4 regions of the Enterobacter cancerogenus genome follow, and region 3 is predicted to be linked to each of the others. Evidence: predicted binding sites of a transcription regulator. Region 3 holds the regulator's gene; each other region holds the start of a gene.
The links. Region 3 encodes Fur, which represses iron uptake genes when iron is present. Its sites were predicted from a motif close to ATAATAATGAGAACNACTATCAA; they were not measured.

Region 1: I6L58_RS22570 (TonB-dependent siderophore receptor) is a predicted target of Fur. The motif match lies at 3,413-3,435, and genes of this name have one in related genera.
Region 2: feoA (ferrous iron transporter A) is a predicted target of Fur. The motif match lies at 4,651-4,673, and genes of this name have one in related genera.
Region 4: sodA (superoxide dismutase [Mn]) is a predicted target of Fur. The motif match lies at 1,104-1,126, and genes of this name have one in related genera.

What each region holds. Positions count from the first base shown of each region.
Region 1 is NZ_CP077290.1:4,756,203-4,763,587, forward strand. It holds partial or broken gene I6L58_RS22545 (potassium/proton antiporter) at 1-380, opposite strand, end outside; gene ldcA (muramoyltetrapeptide carboxypeptidase) at 478-1,392, opposite strand; gene emtA (membrane-bound lytic murein transglycosylase EmtA) at 1,501-2,112, shown strand; gene ycgR (flagellar brake protein YcgR) at 2,148-2,879, opposite strand; gene I6L58_RS22565 (GlsB/YeaQ/YmgE family stress response membrane protein) at 3,086-3,340, shown strand; gene I6L58_RS22570 (TonB-dependent siderophore receptor) at 3,455-5,557, shown strand; gene I6L58_RS22575 (alpha,alpha-trehalase) at 5,646-7,328, opposite strand.
Region 2 is NZ_CP077290.1:3,071,555-3,078,939, reverse strand. It holds gene envZ (two-component system sensor histidine kinase EnvZ) at 1-521, opposite strand, end outside; gene ompR (osmolarity response regulator transcription factor OmpR) at 518-1,237, opposite strand; gene greB (transcription elongation factor GreB) at 1,470-1,943, shown strand; gene I6L58_RS14435 (Tex family protein) at 2,031-4,361, shown strand; gene feoA (ferrous iron transporter A) at 4,714-4,941, shown strand; gene feoB (Fe(2+) transporter permease subunit FeoB) at 4,972-7,290, shown strand; gene feoC ([Fe-S]-dependent transcriptional repressor FeoC) at 7,303-7,385, shown strand, end outside.
Region 3 is NZ_CP077290.1:1,272,974-1,280,358, reverse strand. It holds gene chiP (chitoporin ChiP) at 1-682, shown strand, start outside; gene chiQ (ChiQ/YbfN family lipoprotein) at 725-1,054, shown strand; gene fur (ferric iron uptake transcriptional regulator) at 1,197-1,643, opposite strand; gene fldA (flavodoxin FldA) at 1,935-2,465, opposite strand; gene ybfE (LexA regulated protein) at 2,621-2,908, opposite strand; gene ybfF (esterase) at 3,038-3,811, opposite strand; gene seqA (replication initiation negative regulator SeqA) at 3,995-4,543, shown strand; gene pgm (phosphoglucomutase (alpha-D-glucose-1,6-bisphosphate-dependent)) at 4,568-6,208, shown strand; gene potE (putrescine-ornithine antiporter) at 6,353-7,385, opposite strand, start outside.
Region 4 is NZ_CP077290.1:2,792,943-2,800,327, forward strand. It holds gene rhaT (L-rhamnose/proton symporter RhaT) at 1-911, opposite strand, end outside; gene sodA (superoxide dismutase [Mn]) at 1,200-1,820, shown strand; gene yiiM (6-hydroxyaminopurine reductase) at 1,887-2,561, shown strand; gene cpxA (envelope stress sensor histidine kinase CpxA) at 2,678-4,051, opposite strand; gene cpxR (envelope stress response regulator transcription factor CpxR) at 4,048-4,746, opposite strand; gene cpxP (cell-envelope stress modulator CpxP) at 4,897-5,403, shown strand; gene fieF (CDF family cation-efflux transporter FieF) at 5,557-6,450, shown strand; gene pfkA (6-phosphofructokinase) at 6,625-7,385, shown strand, end outside.

The DNA.
Region 1 (7,385 bases), 1.3 Mb from region 3:
GCGCCGATCAGCAGCCCTTCCATCATATTCAGGTGAAACAGCCATGCCGCCATCATCCCGGTTAAGCCGGAGGTGATCAGCACGCCAACGGTCGCCAGCGACAGCGCCGGGCCTAATGCAACGCGAAACGAACTGGCCTGGGTACGCATCCCGCCGTCAAGCAGGATCACCGCCAGGGCCAGGTTGCTCACCATGTAGGCGAAAGGGTAGTTATCGAATGGAATACCGCCGATGCCATCGATGCCAGCCAGCATGCCGATGGCAAGAAAAATAACAAGAATAGGTATGCCAAGACGCGATGAAAATGAACTCAATAAAATACTGCAGGTTACAAGGACCGAACCCAGAATGAAAAGGCTGATTATCGCTGTGGCATCCAATGTTCTCTTACTCCCACCTCAATGTTGTTGTCTCTGTTAAAACCCTAACATATTAACGGCAGAGACAACGTTTAATTAAGGCGGTATCACCGCTTTTTTATGCTTTTATAACCGGATGGCCGCCCATTGTTAACTGACTGCCCGAATCTCCATGAATCAGCTGCGCATGCGCCCCCAGCGGCAGGGTGACCGTCTGCTGTTCGTGGCCGAACGGAAGACCTGTGATCACCGGAATATCCAGCCGCGAACGGATAAAGTCGACCATGGTTTCAAGCGTATAACCCGCATCGTAATCATTGGGCTGTGCGCCGCTAAAACTGCCCAACACGATAGCAGACTGACGGGCAAGAATTCCGGCATGATAAAGCTGCAATAACATGCGCTCGACGCGGAACGGATGCTCGTTAATATCCTCCAGCACCAGAATGCCATCTTCGATCTGCGGCAGCCACGGGGTGCCAATCAGCGACACCAGCATGGCCAGGTTGCCACCCCACAGCTGACCCTCGCACGACCAGTGCGGCCCGTTACCCTGCCACTCCACGCTGAAGGTGGGGTTTTCCAGCGCCCGCCAGAAGTGCTCCTGGGTGTAAGCATCAAGTTCCGGCGCGCCAAAATTACCGGCCAGCATCGGGCCGCTGAAGGTGACGACGTTATGCAGGGCGAGCAGGCCAAGCTGGATCGCCGTGAAATCGCTGTGTCCGCAAATCAGCAGCGGATCCTGCTGCTGGCGTTTGGCCAGCCCCACCCAGTCGATGCTCTCCAGCAACCGACTCGCACCGTAACCGCCGCGCACCGCCAGCACGATGTTATTGCTGCCACGCAGGTTCACCAGGCCGTTGATATCGTTCAGCCTTTGCGCCTCGGTGCCGGCGAAACGCTGCGACCGACGGGGGATAATTGTCTGATTTTCTACCCGATAGCCGGATTCCAGTAAGCGCTGAACCCCGCGCTGTGCCGCGTCCTGGTTGATGCAGTAGCCGGAAGGGGCAATGAGATGAAACTGTGGCATGGCAATTCCTTGCTGAATGAGACGCTAATTGTCTATATGATGCCGCTTATCCGCTGCCCGCTTCAAGGGGCAGCGTAACCGCGAAGACCGGCTATAAGGATAGAAGACGTGAAATTGAGATGGTTTGCTTTTTTGATTGTGTTGCTTGCTGGCTGTAGTTCAAAACATGACTATCAAAATCCACCCTGGAACCCTGAAGTGCCCGTGAAACGGGCGATGCAGTGGATGCCGATCAGCGAACAAGCCGGTAAGGCATGGGGTGTCAGCCCGCGTCTGGTCACGGCGATTATTGCAGTGGAATCCGGCGGGAATCCGACGCTGGTCAGTAAATCGAACGCGGTTGGGCTGATGCAGCTGAAGGCGTCCACGGCCGGGCGAGAAGTGTATCGCTACATGGGCTGGAGCGGTCAGCCATCAACCAGCGAGCTGAAAAATCCGGAGCGTAATATCTCCATGGGGACAGCTTATCTGAGCATTCTGGAACACGGCATACTGAAAGGTATCGAGGATCCGGAAGTGATGCAGTATGCGTTGGTGGTGTCGTACGTTAATGGCGCGGGCGCGCTGCTGAGAACCTTCTCCTCCGATCGCAAAGAAGCCATTGAAGAGATCAACGACATGGACAAAGACGAGTTCTTTGAACATGTGGTGAAAAACCATCCGGCTCCGCAGGCGCCGCGTTATATCTGGAAAGTTCAGAAAGCGATGGATGCCATGTAAGACGAGTGTCGGGCGGCGCTGCTGCCCGACGCGTGTTACAACACTTTATTTGCCCGCTCCCGCGCTTCGCGCTCCAGGGAGAAGATAATGCGCTGCAATTCACGTTCCGCCCCCGGGCCAACGTTGAGAAAGCGAAAGCTAAGACGCGGCGTGCTCACGGTTTCGTTTTTACTGTCCACCACCGTCCGCTCGCCGATCGCAATTAACTGCGCATCAAACCAGAAACGGCCCCAGCCGCCCATATCCAGCTCAATCTGCGAGAAACGCATTCCTTCGACCAGCCCGTCAGGCGCAGGGGTATCCATCAACGCGCCCATGCCGCCCAGCGACAGATCGAACAGACGGAAGCGGAACTCTTTTTTGTCCGGCATTTTGGCTTTGCAAAAAAAGGCGGGATGGAGCGGGGCGTGGATACGAAAGTATTCCCGGCGCTGCACAAACCAGAGGTTATCCGGAATCGAAGAGACAAACGCGGGCAGGCCCTGATACTCGCTCAGCTCAAGACGCGGTAAAACAAACTCCACCTTCGCGCCCTGGGTTTCAGCCAGCACCGAGACCTTTTCCGCGCGCAGTGCGGCACGGTTCTCGTACTCCTGGCTGCCCAGATCGACCACCAGGCGTTCTGCCGACGCGTCCAGAATATTGCTAATGAACTGACCAGAAGGCCAGCTGATGCGCAGCGGCACCTTCCCTTTTTGCAGGTCGCGTAATATCCCTAACACAGCCAGCGGATTTTGTTTCAGGAACTGCTCACTGTAATTACTCACGCCAGATGGCTCCTCGATGTGTGACAGACTGTCTGTGGGTTATCGGCAGCCTGGGGTGAAACTTAATACAAACCGATGAGATTTTTTCACTGCAAGGGCAATTTAAGTCGGTGAGATGAAAACGGTTTTATGACGGTGACCTATAATCAGGATAGCTGCGCGGAGGGTTTTCTGCGCGTGCGTTAAACCTGAAAGAGGGTATCGCTATGGGTATCATCGCCTGGATTATTTTTGGTCTTATTGCCGGTGCAATCGCTAAGCTGCTCATGCCGGGTAACGATGGTGGCGGATTTATTCTGACCTGCGTGCTCGGGGTCATCGGCGCGGTTGTGGGCGGTTGGCTGGCGACGATGTTTGGCCTGGGTGGCAGCATCAGCGGTTTCAACCTGCACAGTTTCCTGGTGGCCGTCGTGGGCGCCATTGTCGTGCTCGTGGTCTTCAGATTGCTCAGACGGGCATAATCCTGCTAAACACGGCTCTCTTCGGAGGGCCGTTTTTTTTGCGGCTATCTTGATTTGCAAATTGAAATGATAATAATTGTCGTTCCTAATATCATTTATAATAATGAACACACTATGAACACCTCACGTTTCGCGTTTTGTGCGTTGGCAGGAGCCGTAGCGCTGGCATTGCAGGGACCGGCATTTGCCGAAGAGTCAACGATAGTCGTGACCGGGACAGAAGAGGGAAGTTCCCTTCCGGCCTGGACCAACAGTGCGACCAAATCTGCGGTCGCCGAAAGCAAAACGCCGCAGGTGATTAACACCCTTTCCGCCGAGGAGATCGCGCAGCGTCATGCCAACTCGGTGAACGAAATCCTGCGCTATGCCCCGGGCGTGTCGACTGAAGTGCGCGGTAACACCTCGTACATGAGTGAATACAAGATCCGCGGCTTTACGGTTGAGCAGGAGTTTTATAATGGCCTGCAGCTGCCGTACAACGTGACCGGGAATACCAAGGCACGTATCGACCCCCTGTTGATTGAGAGCGTCGACATTCTCAAAGGCCCCTCATCCGTGCTTTACGGCGGCGGATCGCCGGGTGGGCTGGTGAATATCCAGAGCAAAAAACCGCAGAAAGCGGCGAAAACCGAGCTGGGTTTCAACACCGGAAACCGCAACCTGAAAGAGGGCTACCTTGACTCGACCGGGCAAATCGCCGACAGCGACTGGAACTACCGTCTGCTGGGCAAAGCCACGGAAAACGATGACCAGCCGCACACCACGCGCTATGAAAACTATCTGGTCGCCCCTTCCGTCACCTGGCAGCCCGACAGCAAAACGCGCCTTACGCTGGATGCGATCGCGCAAAATACCCCAAGCCTGTCACCTTCTAACCCGCTACCGCTGTCGTTCCTGCGCTCGAAATACGCCGATCGCCGGGCCTATGCGGGGGATGAATGGGCGGGATTCAAACAGCGCCAGTGGATGCTGGGCTTCAGTTTCGAACATGAGTTTGACAGCGGCTGGGGGTTCAACCAGAAAGCCCGCTACTTTGATGTCGACACCCATCAGCGCAGCGTCTACGCCACGGGCACCGGCAGCGAAGTTTATCAACTCAACCGCTTCGCCTATACCACGGACGAAGATCTGCAAAGTTTTAACATCGATAACCAGGTAACCAAAACCGTTGCCCTTGGTGAGTGGAAACATCACCTGCTGGCGGGCTTTGACTACCAGAAGCTGAACTCACACTTCCACTATCGTTACGCCTCGGCCACGCCGGGTATCGACATGCGCAACCCTGACTATGCGCAGATCGGTAAGGATGCGCTGGGGCTGTATACCGCGCAGAAAAACCGCCTGAGCTATCAGCAGAACGGCTATTACCTGCAGGACCAGGTGGAATTTGGCGGGTTAAATCTGCTCGGTAGCCTGCGCTATGACGACTATCGTTCGGTCAATACCAACTACATGCAAAACGGCGACAAGGCCTGGGTATCTCAGGACCGCGTCACCAAACGTCTGGGCGCGCTTTACGCCTTTGAAAATGGTCTCTCGCCGTTCATCAGCTATTCGGAAGGCTTTGCGCCGGTGTCGCCGCAGGGCACGCTCCTGGCCAAAGACGTTAAGCCGACCACCAGTAAGCAGGTGGAAGGTGGGGTGAAATACCTTCTGGCAGAATATGCCACCACCTTTACTGCCTCGGTATTTAACATCCGTCAGAAAAATGTCGTCACCAGCGATCCGGGCTTCCTGAACTATCGCCAGACCGGTGAAGTGGAATCGAAGGGGGCGGAGCTGTCCGTCATCAGTCGTCCGACGGATAACCTGACGCTGATTGCCAACTATGCCTACACCCATGCCATCAATACCGAAGATGATAAATTCCAGGGCAAACGCCCGACGCAGGTTCCGGAGAATGCGTTCAATCTGTGGGGGGATTATACCCTCGACAGTTCGCCGCTGAGAGGGCTGACGCTGGGGGCCGGGGCACGCTATACCGGGCCGATGGAAATCTCCCAGAGTAACGATGCGGGCAAACTGGGGGGCACCACGCAGTACGATCTTGCCGCGTCGTATCGCATGGGTGAAGCGTTCCCGTCGCTGGCGGGGTTAACCCTAAAAGCCAGCGCGCAAAACATTACCAATAAAGAGACCTTAACCTGCTACGACGCAACCAACTGCTGGATTGGTCGTGACCGTATCTGGCAGGTAGGGGCTAGCTACAGCTTCTGAAAAAAGCCCGGTGGCGCGAGGGCGCTTCCCGGGCCAACAGATTCAATGTAGGCCGGGTCACGCGTAGCCGCCACCCGGCAATGCTCACTTACTGTGCCGACGCCTTCACCGGCGTCACATCATCATTTGCCGCAGGGCGATTCTCCGGCACGCTATCGCAAGGCTTCTCTTTCGGACACACCAGATCCAGCATCTTCAGCGTCACGCCGTTACTCCAGCCAAAGCCATCCTGCAGCGGATATTCCCCGCCGCCGCCGCCCATGCCGGTAGAGGAGACATCATATTTCTCGACCAGCTTCTGCTCACGATCGTAGGTGTGCTGCACGTTTTTCAGGAAGCGCCAGGTCACGTCCATCGCCACTTTATCCTGACCGTAGTTCTGTAAACCTTCAACGGCAACCCACTGGAGCGGCGCCCAGCCGTTCGGCGCGTCCCACTGCTGGCCGCTGTTGATGGTGGTGGTGGAGATACCGCCCGGTTTCAGCAGGCGCGATGAGGCCGCTGCTGCAACCTTGTCGGCGCGATCCTGTGCTGCAGCTTTAACATACAGCGGGAAGAGCGCTGCCGCCGTCAGCTGATTACGGACCTTTTTGGTTTTCAGATCGTAATCCGCGTACCACCCCTCTTTTTCATTCCAGAGGTGGCTTTCCATCGCTTTTTGCCGGGCGTTAGCCAGGGCGTCATATTTGCTGGCGCCGGCGGTATCGCCGTCCTCCTGGCTTGCCCGGGCCAGCAGTTTTTCCATTTTGAACATCAATGCGTTCAGGTCAACCGGCACAATGCTGGTGGTGCGGATGGTGCCAAGCTTTTTCGGATCGTCCATCCAGCGGGAGCTGAAATCCCAGCCTGAGGCGGCGGCGGAACGCAGATCGCGGTAAATCTCGGTGGCCGGGCGGTCAGGATTGTTTTTGGCGGTGGTCACGTCATCCAGCCAGGATTCCGGGCGTGGCGTATCGTTATCGTCCCAGTAGCGGTTGAGGATCGCCCCGTCATCCAGTTTTACCACCCGCTTGTTGGCGCTGCCCGGTTGCAGGGCATCCACCCCCTCCATCCAGTAGGCATACTCTTTTTCCATCTGTGGGCGATACTTCTTCAGCGCGTCGCTGTCATGGGTCGCCAGCAGTTCGACCATCAGTGAGAAGAACGGCGGCTGGGAGCGGCTCAGATAGTAGCTGCGGTTGCCGTTCGGGATATGGCCCCATGTGTCGATTTCGTAAGCGAAATTGTCCACCATGTCGCTGATTTTGTCCCAGTGGCCGCTCTCCGCCAGGCCAAGCATGGTGAAATAGCTGTCCCAGTAGTAGACCTCGCGGAAACGTCCGCCGGGCACGACGTAGGGCTTTGGCAGCGGGAGAAGGGAATCCCATTGACTGGCCTTATCGGTGGTGCGGGTCAGCACCGACCACAGGCCATCAATGTGCTCACGTAAATTTTGACCAGCAGGCGGAACATACTTTTCACCTTCCGTCGGCAGGGTAAAGTTCATCTCCACAAAGTGGCGCAGATCGAACCCGGACTGGGTGTGTTGCATCCGGTAGTCCGCCAGGATCATCAGCGGGTCGCTTTTTGGCACCGCATCGGCAAAGGTCTTTTGATCGGGGAACAGTTTTGCGCTTTGCACATCGTTAAAAAGGGGGCCAAGCATGACATCGGGGGAGCTTTTTTCATGTGTGGTTTGCTCCTCTGCATAGCCGCTCACGGTAAAACCGAGTAGCGCGGCGCCCAATGTCAGGGGCAAAAGCGCAGGGTGTAAAGTACGAGGTCTTATCATCGGTGCATCTCCTGTATTCGCTGGGCAGCGTGTCCACTGCCGTCAATCACTTGAAAA
Region 2 (7,385 bases), 1.8 Mb from region 3:
CCCCCTATCGCCAGCAGCATGATCGCAAGGGTATAGCGGAACAGCGGAGAGAAGTCGCCCTGATGGATTTCAGTCAGCGGGACGCGCACCCAGATGTTGGGTGACAGCCAGGTTTTCAGCCAGACGACGGGCGAGCTTTTGTTGACCTCAACGCGCACTTCGGTTGGGCCACCCAGCTGCTGCGCCATTTGCTGGCTGAGGAATTCATAGTGCTGCGCCCAGCGCAGACCCGCGTCTTCCGCCGCCTCATTCGAGTAAAGCGAAATACCCAGTTCACGGTAGATTTCACGGCGAAACGCCGGAGGGACAACTAACTGCGTGCCGTCCTCCAGCTGCAGTTTATCGGTCATCAGCATACGGACTTCGTACGCCAGAACCTTATTAAACTGCTGGAGGCTCGGCAGGATCGCAAAGTTCAGCACCACCAGGTAGGTTGTCACCAGGCTGACAAACAGCAAGGTGACAATCAGGAGCAGAGTGCGGGCAAACGAGCTTCGCGGTGAGAAGCGCATTCGCCTCATGCTTTAGCGCCGTCCGGGACAAAGACGTAGCCCAGACCCCATACGGTCTGAATGTAACGAGGATGCGCCGGATCTTCTTCCACCATGCGGCGCAGACGGGAGATCTGCACGTCGATGGAACGTTCCATTGCGGAGTATTCGCGGCCACGCGCCAGGTTCATCAGCTTATCGCGGGAGAGCGGCTCACGCGGGTGGCTCACCAGCGCTTTCAGGACGGCAAACTCACCGCTGGTCAGCGGCATTGGCTCGTCTTCACGGAACATCTCGCGGGTACCGAGGTTCAGCTTAAACTTGCCGAAGGCGATAACCGCCTCTTCCTGCGACGGTGCGCCAGGCAGTTCGTTCGCCTGACGGCGCAGCACGGCGCGGATACGGGCCAGCAGCTCGCGCGGGTTGAACGGTTTTGGAATGTAGTCGTCAGCGCCGATCTCCAGGCCCACGATACGGTCAACTTCTTCGCCCTTCGCCGTCACCATGATGATCGGCATCGGGTTGCTCTGGCTACGCAGGCGGCGGCAAATAGAGAGGCCGTCTTCGCCCGGCAGCATCAGGTCGAGGACCATCAGGTGGAAGGATTCGCGAGTCAGCAGACGGTCCATCTGCTCGGCGTTCGCCACGCTACGAACCTGGAAGCCCTGCTCGGTCAGATAACGTTCGAGCAGCGCGCGCAGGCGCATGTCGTCATCCACGACCAGAATTTTATAGTTCTCTTGCATTATGTGTACTCCCAAAGGTTCGGATCGTTTAATAACAGCGTATTCTAAAAAAGTGCACGTATTCGACCAGCGAATTCTGGTATAAATTCTAGTCGAAATTGTTACAAAGCATATTTAACAGCAGCTTATCTGCACACATCATCACATAACCCCTTATTTACACTGTCTGTTATTTTATGTGATACGTAATGTGCGAAAGGTTTGCAACGATGTCGAGTCAGAAGGTCACACCATGAAAACGCCCCTGATCACCCGCGAAGGGTACGAGAAGCTCAAAAAAGAGATGGATTACCTGTGGCGCGAAGAGCGTCCGGAAGTGACCAAAAAAGTCACCTGGGCTGCGAGCCTGGGCGATCGCAGCGAAAATGCTGACTACCAGTACAACAAAAAGCGGCTGCGCGAAATCGACCGCCGCGTACGCTACCTGACGAAATGCCTCGAACACCTCAAAATCGTCGATTACTCCCCGCAGCAGGAGGGCAAAGTGTTCTTTGGCGCGTGGGTGGAAATAGAGAATGACGACGGCGATACCCTGCGTTTTCGGATTGTCGGCTACGATGAAATTTTTGGTCGTAAGGATTACATCTCCATCGATTCCCCCATGGCCCGCGCCCTGCTGAAAAAGGAAGTGGGCGATTTAGCCGTTGTCCAGACCCCTGGCGGGGAAGCGAGCTGGTACGTGAACGAAATCGAGTACGTTAAATAGTCCGAGAGCGCCCTCCGCGGCTGGCATTTTTTCGTGTCAGCCCGTATAACTATCCCCTGATTTTTCGACCCAACAGATGATAAAGCCATGATGAAAGAGTCGCTCTGCCGCATTATTGCGGGTGATATTCAGGCCAGAGCCGAACAGGTAGAAGCTGCCGTTCGCCTGCTTGATGAAGGGAACACCGTGCCGTTTATTGCACGTTATCGTAAGGAAGTCACCGGTGGTCTGGATGACACACAGCTGCGTAATCTGGAGACCCGCCTGGGCTACCTGCGCGAGCTGGAAGACCGACGTCAGGCCATCCTGAAATCCATCGGCGAGCAGGGCAAACTGACCAGCGATCTGGAAAAAGCCATTAACGGCACCCTCAGCAAAACCGAATTAGAAGATCTCTATCTACCGTACAAACCGAAGCGCCGCACGCGCGGGCAGATTGCGATCGAAGCAGGTCTTGAGCCGCTGGCCGATCTGCTGTGGAACGACCCCTCTCACGATCCGGACACCGAAGCCGCGAAATTTATCGACGCCGATAAAGGCGTGGCGGACACCAAGGCTGCGCTCGATGGCGCACGCTATATTCTGATGGAGCGCTTCTCTGAAGACGCGGCGCTGCTCGCCAAAGTGCGTGATTATCTGTGGAAGAATGCCCACATCGTCTCGACCGTTGTCAGCGGTAAAGAGGAGGAAGGCGCGAAGTTTCGCGACTACTTCGACCATCACGAACCGATTTCTACCGCGCCGTCGCACCGCGCGCTGGCCATGTTCCGCGGCCGCAACGAAGGCGTATTGCAGCTCTCCCTGAATGCCGACCCTCAGTTCGACGAGCCGCCAAAAGAGAGCCACTGCGAGCAGATCATCATCGACCACCTCGGCCTGCGCCTGAACAACGCCCCGGCAGATGCCTGGCGTAAAGGCGTGGTGAGCTGGACGTGGCGCATTAAGGTGCTGATGCACCTCGAAACCGAGCTGATGGGTACCGTGCGCGAGCGTGCGGAAGACGAGGCGATCAACGTCTTTGCCCGTAACCTGCACGACCTGCTGATGGCCGCGCCGGCGGGCCTGCGCGCGACCATGGGCCTCGATCCGGGCCTGCGTACCGGCGTGAAAGTGGCGGTGGTTGACGGGACCGGCAAGCTGGTCGCGACCGACACCATCTATCCGCATACCGGCCAGGCAGCCAAAGCGGCTGTTGCGGTAGCGGCGCTTTGCGAGAAGTACAACGTTGAGCTGGTTGCCATCGGTAACGGCACCGCGTCACGCGAAACCGAGCGTTTCTACCTGGATGTACAGAAGCAGTTCCCGAAAGTCACGGCGCAGAAGGTCATCGTCAGCGAAGCGGGCGCGTCCGTTTATTCCGCGTCCGAACTGGCGGCGCAGGAGTTCCCGGATCTCGACGTTTCACTGCGCGGTGCCGTCTCAATTGCCCGCCGTCTGCAGGATCCGCTGGCGGAGCTGGTGAAGATAGACCCGAAATCCATCGGCGTGGGCCAGTATCAACACGACGTGAGCCAGACGCAGCTGGCACGCAAGCTGGATGCGGTAGTAGAAGACTGTGTTAACGCCGTCGGCGTAGACCTCAACACCGCTTCCGTTCCCCTGCTGACGCGCGTAGCGGGCTTAACCCGCATGATGGCGCAGAACATTGTGGCCTGGCGCGACGAGAACGGTCAGTTCAAGAACCGCCAGCAGCTCCTGAAGGTGAGCCGTCTGGGGCCGAAAGCCTTTGAGCAGTGCGCGGGCTTCCTGCGTATCAACCATGGCGACAACCCGCTGGATGCGTCCACCGTTCACCCGGAAGCCTATCCTGTCGTGGAACGTATTCTGGCGGCCACCCAGCAGGCGCTGAAAGATCTGATGGGCGATAACAGCGCGCTGCGTAATCTGAAAGCGGTCGATTTCACCGACGAACAGTTCGGCGTGCCGACCGTGACGGACATCATCAAAGAGCTGGAAAAGCCGGGCCGCGATCCGCGTCCTGAGTTTAAAACCGCCACCTTTGCTGACGGCGTCGAAACCATGAACGACCTGCTGCCGGGCATGGTGCTGGAAGGCGCAGTGACTAACGTCACCAACTTTGGTGCGTTTGTCGATATCGGTGTGCATCAGGATGGCCTGGTCCATATCTCCTCCCTCGCCGACAAGTTCGTGGAAGATCCGCACACCGTGGTCAAAGCGGGCGACATCGTGAAGGTGAAGGTGCTGGAAGTGGATCTGCAGCGCAAGCGTATCGCCCTGACCATGCGTCTGGACGAGCAACCTGGCGAAACCAACGCGCGCCGTGGCAGCAACGGCGGTGGCCGCGAACAGCAGCGCCCGGCGACCAAAGCGGCAAAACCACGCGGACGCGAGGCACAACCGGCTGGCAACAGCGCGATGATGGATGCGCTGGCGGCGGCAATGGGTAAGAAGCGCTAAGTGACTAAACGCCCGGTGGCGCGACGTTTACCGGGCATGAGTTTTTGTAGGCCGGGCAAACGCAGTGCCGCCCGGCATACAGATCGCAGAAAATTAAATAATTAAGTCCTCACTCATTTATCAAAAATATGAAACCGGTTGTATATCCGTATATACACCACTATTTATCACATCTTTAACAAATAACCCTTTTGCGCTTCATTTCTTAAAATCACTAATATTGAGCAAGGTCAAACTGGCGCGAAATTAATTGCGCCGACAACATCCCGTCACATTTTTATTATTGCTGATAAAAACTATTCTCATTATCATCCTGTAGTAGATTATTTAACCTTCCGTGGAATCAGGCATTATGCAATTTACACCAGACAGTGCATGGAAAATTACCGGTTTTACCCGTGAAATTAGCCCGGCCTATCGGCAGAAGCTGCTGTCGTTGGGCATGCTCCCCGGCTCGTCATTCCAGGTCGTACGCGTTGCGCCCCTGGGCGATCCCGTTCATATCGAAACCCGACGCGTCAATCTGGTATTGCGTAAAAAAGACCTCGCATTAATTGAAGTCGAATCCTTATCCCGATAACACGCCAGCGGTTTCAGTGAGTCTATTACAATGAAAAAATTAACTATTGGCTTAATTGGCAATCCTAATTCCGGCAAGACAACCTTATTTAACCAGCTTACCGGCGCACGTCAGCGCGTGGGGAACTGGGCAGGCGTAACGGTAGAACGAAAAGAGGGTCAATTCACGACCACGGATAATCAGGTAACGTTAGTTGACCTGCCCGGCACCTATTCGTTAACCACCATCTCTTCGCAAACCTCGCTCGATGAGCAGATCGCCTGCCACTATATTTTGAGCGGCGATGCAGACTTACTGATTAACGTCGTGGACGCCTCCAACCTGGAGCGTAACCTCTACCTGACGCTGCAGCTGCTTGAGCTGGGCATTCCCTGCATCGTCGCGCTCAACATGCTCGACATTGCGGAAAAGCAGAATCTGCGTATTGATATCGACGCGCTCTCCGCCCGTCTGGGCTGCCCGGTGGTGCCGCTGGTTTCGACCCGCGCTCGCGGCATTGATGCCCTGAAGCTGGCGATTGACCGTCATACCGGAAACAGCGACGTTGAGCTGGTGCATTACGCCCGGCCGCTGCTGCGCGAAGCCAGCGCCCTGGCACAGGCAATGGACGGCACCCTGCCCGCCCGCCAGCGCCAGTGGCTCGGCCTGCAGATGCTGGAAGGCGATATTTACAGCCGCGCCTATGCAGGCAACGCGGCGGATAAGCTGGACGTTGCGCTGGCGCGTCTCAACGACGAACTCGACGACCCGGCTCTGCATATCGCGGATGCGCGCTATCAGGCCATCGCGGCCATTTGCGACGTGGTCAGCAACGCGTTAACGGCAGAACCGAGCCGCTTTACCGCCGCGATTGATAAAATTGTCCTCAATCGTTTCCTCGGCCTGCCCGTTTTCCTGCTCGTGATGTACCTCATGTTCCTGCTCGCCATTAACATCGGCGGTGCGTTACAGCCTATTTTCGACGCCGGATCGGTTGCGATCTTCGTGCACGGCATTCAGTGGCTGGGTTACACCCTGCACTTCCCGGAATGGCTGACCATCTTCCTCGCCCAGGGCCTGGGCGGCGGTATCAATACCGTTCTGCCGCTGGTGCCGCAGATTGGCATGATGTACCTGTTCCTCTCCTTCCTTGAGGACTCCGGCTACATGGCCCGCGCCGCGTTCGTGATGGACCGCCTGATGCAGGCGCTGGGCCTGCCGGGTAAATCCTTCGTACCGCTGATTGTCGGCTTCGGCTGCAACGTCCCGTCGGTGATGGGCGCGCGCACGCTCGATGCCCCACGTGAACGTCTGATGACCATCATGATGGCGCCGTTTATGTCCTGCGGCGCACGACTGGCTATCTTTGCGGTCTTTGCGGCGGCCTTTTTTGGCCAGCAGGGTGCGCTGGCGGTCTTCTCGCTGTACGTGCTGGGCATCGTGATGGCGATCCTGACCGGCCTGATGCTCAAACACACCATCATGCGCGGTGAAGCGTCGCCGTTTGTGATGGAACTGCCGGTTTACCACGTGCCGCATCTTAAGAGCCTGGTGATCCAGACCTGGCAGCGCCTGAAAGGCTTCGTACTGCGTGCCGGTAAAGTTATCGTGATTGTCAGTATTTTCCTGAGCGCGTTGAACAGTTTTACCCTGAGCGGACAAGCGGCAGATAACATCAACGACTCCGCGCTGGCCTCCGTCAGCCGCGTCATCACACCGGTGTTCAAACCGATTGGCGTGCATGAAGATAACTGGCAGGCGACCGTGGGCCTGTTCACCGGGGCGATGGCAAAAGAGGTGGTTGTGGGTACGCTCAACACCCTCTACACCGCTGAAAACATTCAGGAGCAGGAGTTTAACCCGGCAGAGTTTCACCTCGGTGACGAGTTGCTCGGCGCGGTGGATGAGACCTGGCAGAGCCTGAAAGACACCTTTAGCCTGAGCGTTCTGGCAAACCCCATCGAAGCCAGTAAAGGCGACGGCGAAATGGCCACCGGTGCCATGGGCGTGATGAGCGAGAAGTTTGGCAGCGCGTCAGCGGCCTACAGCTACCTGATCTTCGTGCTGCTGTACATTCCGTGCATCTCCGTGATGGGGGCGATTGCCCGTGAATCCAGCCGCGGCTGGATGGGCTTCTCCGTACTGTGGGGGCTTAACATCGCCTACTCGCTGTCGACGGTGTTTTATCAGGCGGCTAACTTCAGCCAGCATCCGCGCTACAGCCTGGTCTGCATTCTGGCGGTGATCCTGTTCAACGTGGTCGTGATCGGCCTGCTGCGTCGGGCGCGTAGCCGCGTTGACGTTAACCTGCTGGCGACCCGTAAAACCCCCGCTACCTGCTGCAACAGCCCGGCTGGCGACTGTCATTAAGAGGTGAACACCATGGCATCGTTAATTCAGGTTCGGGATTTACTGGCATTACAGGGACGGATGGAGGCAAAACAGCTGAGCATCAACCTGCATAC
Region 3 (7,385 bases):
CGGACAGGCTGAAGGCTATATCGATCAGTATTTCGCGAAAGCCAGCTACAAATTCGACGTTGTGGGCAGCCCGCTGAGCACCAGCTATCAGTTCTATGGCACGCGTGATAAAGCCAGCAACGGCACCGTTAACGATATCTACGACGGTACCGCATGGCTGCAGGCGCTGACCTTCGGTTACAAGGTGGGCCAGGTTGACCTGCGTCTGGAAGGGACGTGGGTGAAGGCGGAAGGGCAGCAGGGTTACTTCCTGCAGCGTATGACCCCAACTTATGCATCATCAAACGGTCGTCTGGATATCTGGTGGGATAACCGCTCTGACTTCAACGCCGACGGTGAAAAAGCCGTCTTCTTCGGTGCAATGTATGACCTGAAAAACTGGAATCTGCCAGGCTGGGCGGTCGGTGCTTCTTATGCTTACGCGTGGGACGCGAAGCCTGCTGATATGGCAACCCCGGATGCGTACTACGATCCTAATTACCGCCTGAAAGAGTCCTCCTACAGTCTGGATGCGAGCTACACCCTGCAGGACGGGCGTGCCAAGGGCACCATGTTCAAACTGCACTTCACGCAGTATGACAACCACTCCGATATCCCAAGCTATGCGGGCGGTTACGGCAACATCTTCCAGGATGAACGTGACGTGAAATTCATGGTCATCGCGCCATTCACTATTTTCTGATGAAACCCCGGCGGGCGTGGCCCGCCGAAACGGAGACGGCAGATGAAAAGAAAAGTAGTCATGGTCGCGATGCTGGCAACAGGGCTGGTGGCCTGTGCGCAGCCTCAGGCCCCGAAAGAAGATTCGCGTCTGAAAGAGGCCTACAGCGCCTGTATCAATACCGCGCAAGGCTCGCCGGAGAAAGTTGAAGCCTGCCAGAGCGTGCTGAATGTGCTGAAGAAAGAGAAAGCGCATGAGCAGTTCGCGACGCAGGAGAATGTCCGCGTGATGGATTACCAGGCCTGTATTCAGGCGCGTCAAACCGGTAACGATCAGGAAGTCGAGAAGCGTTGCGATAAGATCTGGCAGGAAATTCGTAATAATAACCAATAGCGCTGTTTGACGCCCGGTGGCGCTGCGCTTACCGAACCTACAGAGGTGTCATCGCCCGTAGGCCCGGTAAGCGCAGCGCCACCGGGCTTTTTAAGGCAAAAAAAAGCCAACCTTGCGGCTGGCTCAGAGTATGAAAGTTTGCTTATTTCGCGTCGTGCGCGTGCTCATCTTCGCGGCAATCGCCTTCCGCACAGTGTCCATACAGGTACAGGCTGTGGTTAGTCAGACGGATACCGTGGCGCGCGGCAATTTCACGCTGGCGTGATTCAATAGAATCATCGCTGAACTCAATGACCTTGCCGCAGTCGAGGCAGATCAGATGATCGTGGTGGTGTTGCTGGGTCAGCTCGAAAACAGATTTACCGCCTTCGAAATTATGACGGGTAACAATGCCCGCGTCATCAAACTGGTTCAGCACACGATAAACGGTTGCCAGCCCAATTTCTTCGCCCATGTCGATAAGACGCTTGTAAAGGTCTTCCGCACTGACATGGTGATTGTCTGGCCCCTGAAGCACTTCAAGGATTTTTAACCGAGGAAGCGTTACTTTCAGGCCAGCCTTCTTTAATGCGGTATTGTTGTCGGTCATGCGGAATCTGTCCTGTTGCTAAACGTTTCACTTCAAAAGAAGAAGTGACAGAAAATGCACCTGGGATAATGCGTCTCATTATAGAACTGCCATGGCTAAATGAAAACTGCAAGTCTCAGGCAAAGTATGCTTATAAAAACGTGGTATCACCAACAAACTTGTTCGATGGAGCCCACTTTTTATCAGGGGGATATTGTACAGGTCTGAGCGAAAAAGTTAAAAGTTTGTAGCAATTAATTTAATCGGTTTTACCTGGCATGCGGGCGCAACCGCAGTTGCGCCGCAGGAAAATCAGGCGTTAAGAATGTCGTCGAGGTTCAGTTCTTCACGGACCTGCTTCACCCATTTTTCGACACGCTCAGCGGTCAGTTCTGGCTGGCGATCTTCGTCGATAGCCAGACCCACGAAGTGATCGTCGTCTGCCAGGCCTTTGGACGCTTCAAAGTGGTAGCCCGCCGTTGGCCAGTGGCCGACAATCGCCGCGCCGCGTGGCTCAATGATGTCGCGGATGGTGCCCAGCGCATCACAGAAGTATTCCGCGTAGTCTTCCTGGTCGCCGCAGCCAAACAGGGCAACCAGCTTGCCGTTGAAGTCCACTTCTTCGAGCGTCGGGAAGAAATCGTCCCAGTCGCACTGCGCTTCGCCATAGTACCAGGTCGGTATACCCAGCAGCAGGATGTCATAACCTTCGAGGTCTTCTTTGCTGCTTTTGGCGATGTCATGTACATCGGCAACGTCTTTACCGAGCTGTTTTTGAATGTTTTTTGCGATGTTTTCGGTATTGCCGGTATCACTGCCGAAGAAAATGCCGATGATTGCCATGAGTAAAATAACCTCTTGAAACTTAATGGTATGGTGGCGCAATTTGTCCACGGATAAGGGCAATAATAGCAGAACTGGCAACCCTGCGGAAACAGCTATCGCGCAGGACTGCACTCTGTGCTACATGAAAAGGGAAATACGGGGGTTTTTCAGACTTATGCCTTGCTGCGTAACGCGTTGAGCTGAGCGAGCAGCATCTCTTCAATCAACTCGCTGCGGCTGATATCACGGGCGGAGGCCAGCTCGTTTAGCGCATCGACAGCGTCAGCGTTGAGCTTCAGTTCGACACGCTTAAGCCCACGATTTTTATCGCGTTTAAGCTGGTTGCGTTTATTGATACGCAGCTGTTCATCACGCGAAAGCGGATTCGTCTTGGGTCGTCCCGGGCGACGCTCATTCGCGAACAGGTCTAGTGTCGTACGGTCCGTTTGTTCTTTGGCCATGATTCAGAGACTTCGGGGGAAAACAAGCCGCCCTGTTAATGCCCGGGCGATAAGCGCGCCATCATACATCACCGAAAACGACACGCCAACGACTGGAAGCCCTCTGTCTTCCAGTCGCTCTCTTTTTAATCAATTCGCCGTATCAGTAAGATAGCGGCGGATAGCGCGCAGGACCGCCTCCGGTTTTTCTGCATGAACCCAGTGGCCCGCCCCGGCGATGACGTGCGCGCGAGCCTGTGGGAACTGCGCCAGCAGTGCGTCGCGGTACGCCTCGGTCACGTAGGGTGAATTGCCGCCGGTAATAAAGAGGGCAGGGTGCTGCCAGGCGGGAACCGGCTGCCAGCCGACAATGTGAGTATACTGATCCCAAAGTACCGGGACGTTAAAACGCCACTGACCGTCGACAAAGGATTTAAGCAGGAACTGCACCACGCCTTCCTCATCGAGGTGTTCACGCATGACGGCTGCGGCCTGCTGACGGGTAGACACGCCAGACTCCGTGACCGCATTGATCGCCGCGAAAATCTCGTCGTGGCGACGTACGTCGTAATCCACGGGGGCCACGTCAACCACCACCAGACCAGCAATACGTTCCGGTGCCAGCGCCGTCAGCGCCATCACCGCTTTGCCACCCATGGAATGCCCGACTAAAGTGACCTTCTCAAGTTGATGGGCATCCAGCGTATCCAGCAAATCCTGCGCCATCGCCGCATAAGTCATGTCAGGCGAACGCCCGGAAAGGCCATGATTACGCATATCGACCTGCAAAATGTCATGATCGGCAACCAGATCGCGCGCCAGTATGCCCAGGTTATCCAGGCTACCAAACAGGCCGTGAACCAGTACGATGGGAGAATTATTGTTCGGCGATTGTGCAGATTGCGCTCGGGTATTCAATTTCATGGCAAAGTTCTTTTTTTACGTATGTCAGGTTAGGGTATCATGTTGTCCATTCTGCCGCCCGGCTGCAAGGATCCAGTTTAATCCGACTTTTGCCGCCAACCTGGTTTGACGCTATCCGCTGTTGGGATTTGCTCCTATAATCCCAACGACTTGTATTCAGATAAGATATCGCACTGGATTAAGATGAAAACAATCGAAGTTGATGACGAACTCTATCAGTATATTGCCAGCCAGACGCGGCATATCGGGGAGAGCGCGTCCGACATTTTACGGCGTATGCTCAAAATTTCCGCCGCCGCACAGCCTGCTACCCCAGCCACTAAAGATGTCGTCTCTCAGCCGAGTGTTACCGCACAAGCAAAACCTGCCGTCGCGCCGGTGAAAGACAAAGTGCGCGCGATGCGCGAGCTGCTGCTGTCAGATGAGTATGCAGAACAGAAAAAGGCGGTTAACCGCTTTATGCTGGTGCTGACTACACTTTATTCACTGGATAACACCGCGTTTGCTGAAGCGACCGAGTCGCTGCATGGTCGTACCCGCGTTTACTTCGCGGGCGATGAGCAGACGCTGCTGCAAAATGGCAATCAAACCAAACCTAAACACGTCCCGGGCACACCGTACTGGGTGATCACCAATACCAATACGGGCCGCAAGTGCAGCATGATTGAACACATCATGCAGTCCATGCAGTTCCCGGCGGAATTGATTGAAAAGGTTTGCGGTACAATTTAACCCTTGCATCAGAAGGACCAGGCAATGGCAAATCACAGCCGTGCAGGCCAACCTGCACAACAAAGCGATTTGATTAACGTCGCTCAACTGACCGCCCAGTACTACGTGCTGAAGCCGGTGGTGGGCAACGCAGAACACGCAGTGAAGTTTGGTACATCTGGCCACCGCGGCAGCGCGGCGCGCCACAGCTTTAACGAGCCGCACATTCTGGCCATTGCCCAGGCCATCGCGGAAGAGCGCGCCAAAAACGGCGTCACCGGTCCGTGCTATGTTGGGAAAGATACGCACGCCCTGTCTGAACCGGCCTTCATTTCCGTACTGGAAGTGCTGGCGGCGAACGGCGTCGACGTGATTGTTCAGGAGAACAACGGCTTTACGCCAACGCCTGCGGTGTCCAACGCCATTCTGGTGCACAACCAGAAAGGGGGCGCGCTGGCAGACGGGATTGTGATTACGCCATCCCACAACCCGCCGGATGACGGTGGCATCAAATACAACCCGCCTAACGGTGGCCCGGCAGACACTAACGTCACCAAAGTGGTGGAAGACCGCGCCAACGCGCTGCTCGCAGACGATCTGAAAGGCGTTAAGCGCATCTCTCTGGATGCGGCCATGGCCTCTGGCCACGTGAAAGAGCAGGATCTGGTGCAGCCATTCGTGGAAGGGCTGGCGGAGATCGTCGACATGGCGGCGATTCAGAAAGCGGGCCTGACGCTGGGCGTTGACCCGCTTGGCGGTTCCGGTATCGAATACTGGAAACGTATTGCCGAGCACTACAAGCTGAACCTGACCATCGTGAACGATCACGTCGATCAGACCTTCCGCTTTATGCACCTGGATAAAGACGGCGCGATCCGTATGGACTGCTCGTCAGAGTGCGCAATGGCCGGCCTGCTGGCGCTGCGCGATAAATTCGATCTGGCGTTTGCTAACGACCCGGATTATGACCGTCACGGTATCGTCACGCCTGCTGGCCTGATGAACCCGAACCACTATCTGGCGGTGGCGATTAATTATCTGTTCCAGCATCGTCCACAGTGGGGCAACGAGGTGGCTGTCGGTAAAACGCTGGTCTCTTCTGCGATGATCGACCGCGTGGTCGACGCGCTGGGCCGCAAGCTGGTGGAAGTGCCGGTAGGCTTCAAATGGTTTGTTGACGGTCTGCACGACGGCAGCTTCGGCTTCGGCGGCGAAGAGAGCGCGGGGGCTTCCTTCCTGCGCTTCGACGGCACGCCGTGGTCAACCGATAAAGACGGCATCATCATGTGTCTGCTGGCAGCGGAAATCACCGCTGTCACCGGTAAAAACCCGCAGGAGCACTATAACGAGCTGGCGGAGCGTTTTGGCGCGCCAAGCTACAACCGTCTCCAGGCGAGCGCGACCTCTGCGCAGAAAGCGGCGCTGTCTAAGCTTTCGCCAGAAATGGTCAGCGCCAGCACTCTGGCCGGTGATCCGATCACGGCTCGCCTGACGGCCGCTCCGGGTAACGGCGCGTCTATCGGCGGTCTGAAGGTGATGACCGAAAACGGCTGGTTCGCCGCGCGTCCGTCCGGCACGGAAGATGCGTACAAAATTTACTGTGAAAGCTTCCTCGGCGCTGAGCACCGTCAGCAGATTGAGAAAGAAGCGGTAGAGATTGTCAGCGAAGTGCTGAAAAACGCGTAAGTGCTGGTGTGTTGCGGGCTGATGCCCTCACCCCGACCCTCTCCCACAGGGAGAGGGAGAAAACACTAAAAACGGCAACCCCAGGGTTGCCGTTTTACATTGATTTTGTAGGCCCGGTAAGCGCTAGCGCCACCGGGCTTTTTTTTAGCTGTGTTTGTTCGTCAACTCAAAACGCGGTGAAACCAGCCCGTACAGCGTCCAGCCCATAAACGTGACCATTGCGCCGTAGAGCATCGCTTCCTGACCGGAGGAGTAGAGCGCATAGAAGCTGTAGATGGCCCCAATCAGCGCCACGATATTCGCCGCTTTTGCTTTGCGCGGTTCGACCTTCGCCACCTTCTGAATGATCACCAGCGCTGCCATCGACAGGATATACGGAATGATATTGGTCACCACCGCCAGGTTGACCAGCACGTTGAACTGGCTGTTCAGCGACGGGCTGATGGTCATCAACGACAGACCGCTCTGGAAAATCACAATCGCCAGCATTCCCTGCACGGGCGCATCGGCTTTGGTCACGCGGGAGAAGATTTTCGGAAAGTAGCCTTCATCCGCCGAGGATTTAAACACCTGCGCGATGGTGAACTGCCAGCCGAGCAGCGAACCACAGCAGGACATCACCATCAGTCCCATAATCACTTTCCCGACTTCCGGGGTGAACATTTGCGCGAAGGCCAGACCGAACGGCGCGGTAGAGCTGGCAAGATCCATATTTGGGACGATCCCGGCAATCACGTTGGTCGAGAGGATGTAAATCACCGCCGCCCCCAGCGTACCGCCCAGCACCGCAATCGGCACGTTCTTCTCCGGGTTTTCCACCACGTCGGCGTTGGCACAGGCCGATTCCAGGCCCAGGAAAGCCCACAGCGTCATGGCGATGGACGAACCTACCGCGGTAAAGAACGGCACATGGTGCGGGTTCCACGAGTTGGCGTACAGCGTCGGGCTAAACCAGAACCAGCCGATAACGCACAGCCCGACTACCGGGATAATCACCCCCCAGACGGTAATGCTGCTGAGCTGTCCGGTGATGCGCGCGCCGCCGAAGTTGGCGACGGTGCAGATCCACAGCACGCCGATGGTCGCCAGCCCAATTTGCACCGGACTCAGCGTGGCGCCAAACAGCTCCGTGCCGTAACCCACCGCTGAAATGGCAATCGCCACGTTAGCGATGAGC
Region 4 (7,385 bases), 1.5 Mb from region 3:
CCGCCGCACAGCACGTAGAAGCTCATGTGCAGCATCCAGCTCATGTAATCGTACTGCGCCGGAATGCTGGCGTGGCCCCAGGCGTAGAAGAAGAACTGCAGATACCACATCAGCCCACCCAACGCGGAGAGCAGCACGTTGGTTACGATCAGCGGTTTTGCCAGCGAGAAGTCGGCTTTTACCGACAGGTTCTTCACTTTTGCCAGACGAATAAAGCAGAAGCCCAGGTTGACCAGCGCGCCGCCGCCCATGATCACCACGTAGCTTGGCAGGGCAACGTACAGCGGGTCGACGCCCAGCGCGGCGGCGGCTTCGTGCATCGGTTTGGCGGCGTTCATGGCGAAGGACATACCGGCGGAGAAGATGCCGCACATTACCGCCAGCAGCAGCCCTTTCTTCAGGTTGAAGTCCTCGGCTTTGATGCCCATCTTGCGCTCTTTAAGCTGGCCCGCGCGGGTCACGATGCCTACGCCGATCACCGCGACCAGCACGCCCAGCAGCGTCATGCGCCCGCCTTCGGTATTGATCAGCACGTCGAAATTGCCGTTGAGGATTGGCGTCATCAGGGTGCCGACAATCAGCGTAATGCCAATCGCGATGCCGATACCCATCGACATGCCGAGGTAGCGCATGGTGAGGCCATAGTTGATGTTGCCGATGCCCCACATCGCGCCAAACAGGAAGACCGGCAGCAGGGTAGAGGCGCTGAAGGAGGAGAAATAGCCCCAGAAATCGGGCAGGAGCATGGCGCTGATGGTCCACGGCAAAATCAGCCATGACACCGTACCGCCGACGGACCACATGGTTTCCCATGACCAATGTTTAACCTTTTTAAACGGGGCATAGAAACAGGCTGCACTGGCTGCGCCTATCAAATGCCAGAAAATACCCATCGTAATCGCATGATTCATTTTTACATCCTCATCGTTTTTATAGTCGGTGGCTGCCCGCCGACTTGATGAGTGTAAAAATTAGGCGGTTTGGGAACCTTCAGAAGGTTGCCGCACTTTTGTTCAGGATGGCAATCAGCACGTTAACCGCGTGAGCAGACTCACAATTTCGCGATGAGAGGGAAAATGAATAACCTTATAAAAACTACGGCATTGATAATCATTTTCAATATCATTTAATTAACTATAATGAACCAACTGCTTACGCGGCATTAACAGCTGTGCCGCCCGACACTAATGGAGAGGATTATGAGTTATACACTGCCATCCCTGCCGTATGCCTACGACGCACTGGAACCGCATTTCGACAAGCAGACGATGGAAATCCATCACACTAAACACCACCAGACCTACGTGAACAACGCCAACGCTGCGCTGGAAAGCCTGCCAGAGTTCGCTAGCCTGCCGGTTGAAGAGCTGATCACCAAACTGGACCAGCTGCCAGCAGACAAGAAAACCGTTCTGCGTAACAACGCAGGCGGCCACGCTAACCACAGCCTGTTCTGGAAAGGCCTGAAAACCGGTACCACCCTGCAGGGCGACCTGAAAGCGGCTATCGAGCGCGACTTCGGTTCCGTAGACAACTTCAAAGCGGAATTCGAGAAAGCCGCTGCGACCCGTTTCGGCTCTGGCTGGGCGTGGCTGGTCCTGAAAGGTGACAAACTGGCGGTGGTTTCTACCGCAAACCAGGACTCCCCGCTGATGGGTGAAGCGATCTCTGGCGCATCCGGTTTCCCAATCCTGGGCCTGGACGTTTGGGAACACGCTTACTACCTGAAGTTCCAGAACCGTCGTCCAGACTACATCAAAGCCTTCTGGGACGTGGTGAACTGGGACGAAGCTGCAGCACGTTTCGCTGCGAAAAAATAAGGTTGCATTGACGCCTGTGAGAAGCGAGTCTGATGACTCGCTTTTTTTGTATCTGAAGGAGTAGAGATGCACTACCCGGTCAACGTGTTTACAGGCAAGGTAACGGAATACGAAGGCAGCCGCCCGAGCGCCATCGCCAAAGTGCAGGTTGACGGCGAGTTGAGCCTCACCGAGCGCGGTCTCGTGGGCGATGAGCAGGCCGAAAAGAAAATTCACGGCGGGCCGGAGCGCGCGCTGTGCCACTATCCGCGCGAGCATTATGCTTACTGGATGAGTGAATTCCCCGAGCAGGCGGAGCGCTTCGTCGCACCCGCCTTTGGCGAGAACCTCTCTACCGAGGGGCTGACCGAGCAAAACGTCTTTATCGGCGATATCTTCCGCTGGGGCGATGCCCTGATTCAGGTGACGCAGCCGCGCTCGCCGTGCTTCAAGCTGAACTACCATTTTGGCATTGAAGATATGTCCGCCCGGCTGCAAAGCGCCGGTAAAACCGGCTGGCTCTACCGCGTGGTGCTGGCGGGGAACGTTTCGGCGGATGCCCCGCTGGCGCTCGTTTCACGCGTGAGTGATGTGTCGGTGTACGACGCCTGCGCGATCGCCTGGCATATGCCCTTTGACGATGAGCAATATCATCGCCTGCTGTCAGCGGCAGGGCTATCGACAAGCTGGACCAGAACGATGCAAAAGCGGCGTTTAAGCAACAAAATTGAGGATAATTCGCGAAGATTGTGGGGAAGATAATCCCTTCTGGCGAAATGCAGGCCGGGTAAGGCGAAGCCGCCACCCGGCTTTTTTGTTGGCATCTTGCGTGAATTTGCCCGGTGGCGCTGCGCTTACCGGGCCTACAAAACGAACAGCTACGAACGCTTATACAACGGCAGCCACAGCGTTAACCGCAGTCCACCCAGCGGGCTGTCGTCGGCTTTCACCCAGCCACGATGCTGCTGCATGGCGGTTTCAACAATCGCCAGCCCCAGCCCCGTGCCGCCGGATTCGCGGTCGCGCGCCTCGTCGGTACGGTAGAACGGACGGAAAATCTGTTCGCGATCTTCCGGACTCACGCCCGGGCCGTCGTCGTCCACGATGATGGTGATCCCGTCTTTATCCACCGAGAACGCCACCTCAATCTTCGTGTGCGAGTAGCGCAGGGCGTTACGCACGATATTCTCCAGCGCGCTTTCCAGTGCGTTAGGGTTACCGTAAAGCGGCCATGGGCCTGGCGGGAAGTTAACGGTGAACGATTTCCCCATCTGCTCGGCTTCGAATGCCGCGTTATCCAGCACCTCATGCCACAGATGGTTGGCTTTGACCGTTTCGCTCACCAGCGCGTTTTTCTGCTGGTTGCGCGACATCACCAGCAAATCGTTGATCATGCTGTCCAGACGATGCGCTTCGGTTTCAATACGCTCCAGCTCTTTGCTCTCGCCGCTGCGGCGGCGCAACAGCGCGGTGCCAAGCTGCAGTCGCGTGAGCGGGGTGCGCAGTTCGTGGGAGATGTCCGATAGCAGGCGTTGCTGCGCGGTCATCATGCGGTCAAGGGCGCTCACCATCTGGTTAAAACTGGTCCCGGCGGCCAGGAATTCCTGCGGCCCGGCTTCCAGCTCGGGATGTTGTCTCAGGTTGCCCTGAGCCACTTCGTCGGCGGCGTTTTTCAACTTACGTGCCGGTTTCGCCAGGCTCCACGCCAGCCAGAGCAGCAGCGGCGAGCTGAGCAGCATAGTCACAATCAGCAGCAGAAGCGGGCGGTCGAACAGCAGGTTGATGAAATCTGTCTGGGAGCTGCTCGCAGGGCGAATCAGATAGAGCTGATAGTTATCCTCCCCGTCTCTGACGGAGAAAGGCCCTACCATCTCAACCCGGCCATATTTTTTCTTCTGAGGGTGGTCGGCGTTATCCGCCTGGCCAATGAAGTTGCGGATGATCTGCATTTCATTGCGATCGGCCCCAATGACGCGGCCTTCGCTGGTCACCAGCAGAAGACGTTGTCCGGGCGGCGCCCACTTGTCGATAGCGCGAAACAGCCTGCGCCACCACATCAAATCGTTTGGCGGATCGTTTGCCAGCTCGGCTTCGACGTGTTGTTCGATCATCACGCCCTGACGTTGCTCACTGTCGAGAAGCTCCGTCATCTGGCGTGAGTCGAGTTTTGGCAACATCAGTACGAGCATTAAAACCAGTGCCAGCGTCAGCCAGAAGATGGCGAAGATGCGGGCGGTTAAGCTGCCTATCATGAAGCGGAAACCATCAGATAACCGCGACCACGTAGGGTTTTAAACCACGGGTGACCGTCTTTACGCTCCGGTAATTTACGGCGCAGGTTAGAAATATGCATGTCGATGGCGCGGTCAAACGGCGTGAGACGTTTGCCCAGCACTTCCTGACTCAGGTGTTCACGCGATACCACCTGGCCGAGATGCTGCGCCAGCAGATAAAGCAGGGTGAACTCGGTGCCGGTTAATTCCAGCGTCTGGCCGTCAAAGCTGGCTTCCTGACGACCCGGGTTCAGGCTCAGGGAGTCCACTTCCAGCGTCGGCGAGCTGTTGTCCGTATTTTGCTGCTGCTCGCTCCAGTGGGAACGACGCAGGATTGCGCGAATACGGGCCACCAGTTCACGGTCGTTGAACGGTTTCGGTAAATAGTCATCCGCACCCAGCTCAAGGCCAAGGACACGGTCAAGTTCGCTGCCGCGTGCGGTCAGCATGATAACGGGGGTCTGGTGCGTCTGGCGAAGCTCTTTCAGCGTATCAATGCCGTTTTTCTTCGGCATCATAACGTCGAGCAAAAGTAGATCGATGCTGTCATCAAGGAGACTCAGCGCCTGCTCACCATCGTGGGCAACCAGAACGTTGAAACCTTCCATGTCGAGCAACTCCTTTAAAAGGGAAGTCAGCTCTCGGTCATCATCAACTAACAGAATTTTATTCATTGTTTAAATACCTCCGAGGCAGAAATTACGACATCAAGGCTATCTAATCCATGACTTTACGTTGTTTTACACCCCCTGACGCATGTTTGCAGCCTGAATCGTAGACTGTCTCTCGTTGAATCGCGACATGAAAGATTTTGGGAGCAAGTGATGCGCAAAGTTACCGCTGCCGTCATGGCCTCAACGCTGGCCTTCAGTGCGTTTAGCCAGGCTGCTGTAGCTATCATCGGCGATACCGGTTCCTCGCAGGAGGGCGCAGCGCAGAATAGCAGCCAAAGCCATATGTTTGACGGCATAAGTTTAACCGAACATCAACGCCAACAGATGCGAGATCTGATGCAGAGGGCACGACATGAGCAGCCCCCTGTTAATGTTAGCGAAATGGAGACAATGCACCGCCTTGTCACCGCAGAAAATTTTGACGAAAGCGCTGTACGCGCTCAGGCCGAAAAAATGGCTCAGGAACAGGTTGACCGCCAGGTAGAGATGGCGAAGGTCCGCAACCAGATGTTCCACCTGCTATCGCCCGAGCAGCAAGCGGTTTTGAACGACAAACATCAGCAACGAATGGACCAGTTGCGTGAGGTTGCACGGATGCAGCGAAGCTCAGAAACAACGTTTTTCAGTAGCAATAGCAGCACCCGTAGTAACCAGTAAACCCTGTTTTCCTTGCCATAGACACCATCCCTGTCTTCCCCCACATGATGTGGGGGTTTTTTTTGCCCGTCATTCAGGTTTGTTAACCTTTTATTCATCCTTAGACTCCTCTTCCATCCGTTATACTAGCGCCATGGCATGACAGGAGTGTTTATGAATCAATCCTATGGCCGGCTGGTTAGCCGGGCCGCAATAGCCGCGACGGTGATGGCGTCGTGTTTGCTGATTATCAAAATTTTTGCGTGGTGGTACACGGGCTCGGTCAGTATTCTGGCTGCCCTGGTGGACTCGCTGGTGGATATTGCCGCCTCGCTGACCAACCTGCTGGTGGTGCGCTATTCGCTGCAACCGGCTGATGAAGAGCACACCTTCGGGCACGGAAAGGCGGAATCGCTGGCGGCGCTGGCGCAAAGCATGTTTATTTCCGGTTCGGCGCTGTTCCTGTTTTTAACCGGCATTCAGCATCTCGCCTCGCCGACACCGATGAACGATCCGGGCGTCGGCGTGGCTGTTACGGTAATCGCACTTATAAGCACTCTTGTTCTGGTAACGTTCCAGCGCTGGGTCGTGCGTAAAACGCAAAGCCAGGCGGTACGGGCAGATATGCTTCATTATCAGTCTGATGTTATGATGAATGGGGCGATTCTTATTGCGCTCGGTCTGGCCTGGTATGGCTGGCATCGTGCGGACGCGTTGTTTGCGTTAGGAATTGGCGTCTATATCTTGTATAGCGCTTTACGGATGGGGTATGACGCGGTGCAATCGCTTCTCGACCGCGCGCTTCCGGACGCAGAACGCGATGATATATATTCCATCGTGACCTCCTGGCCCGGCGTCAGTGGGGCACACGATCTTCGTACGCGGCAGTCAGGGCCGACCCGCTTTATTCAGATTCACATTGAAATGGAAGACAACCTGCCGTTGGTTCAGGCTCACATCATAGCTGAGCAGGTCGAGCAGGCGATTTTGCAGCGTTTTCCTGGTTCAGACGTCATCATTCACCAGGACCCCTGCTCGGTTGTACCCGGACACGTTCAGCTTTCGTAATACGGTGTAAAAAAGTGAGCCAGGCCAGCATTTTGTGTATAAATTACCGCCATAGGGTCTGACCTGAATCAATTCAGCTGGAAGAGATTGATATACTATTTGCAGTATTCGTTGATGGAATAATTTCTTTCGGCAACAGATTTCAATTTTGCATTCCTAAGTTCAGAGGTAGTCATGATTAAGAAAATCGGTGTGTTGACAAGCGGCGGTGATGCGCCCGGCATGAACGCGGCAATTCGTGGGGTTGTTCGTGCAGCCCTGACCGAAGGTCTGGAAGTGTTTGGCGTCTATGACGGTTACCTGGGCTTGTATGAAGACCGTATGGTTCAGCTCGACCGTTACAGCGTGTCTGACATGATCAACCGTGGCGGCACCTTCCTCGGCTCCGCACGCTTCCCGGAATTCCGTGACGAACACGTTCGTGCAGTGGCTATCGAAAACATGAAAAAACGTGGCCTCGATGCGCTGGTTGTTATCGGCGGTGACGGTTCCTACATGGGTGCAAAACGTCTGACTGAAATGGGCTTCCCGTGCATCGGCCTGCCGGGCACCATCGACAACGACATCAAAGGCACCGACTACACCATCGGTTTCTTCACCGCACTGGGTACCGTTGTTGAAGCGATTGACCGTCTGCGCGACACCTCTTCTTCTCACCAGCGTATCTCCATCGTGGAAGTAATGGGCCGCTACTGTGGCGATCTGACCCTTGCGGCGGCGATTGCGGGTGGCTGTGAGTTCATCGTGGTGCCGGAAGTGGAGTTCAGCCGTGAAGATCTGGTGAACGAAATCAAAGCCGGTATCGCGAAAGGTAAGAAACACGCGATCGTGGCCATCACCGAGCATATCTGTGATGTGGATGAACTGGCGAAATATATCGAAACCGAAACCAAGCGCGAAACCCGTGCAACCGTACTCGGCCACATCCAGCGCGG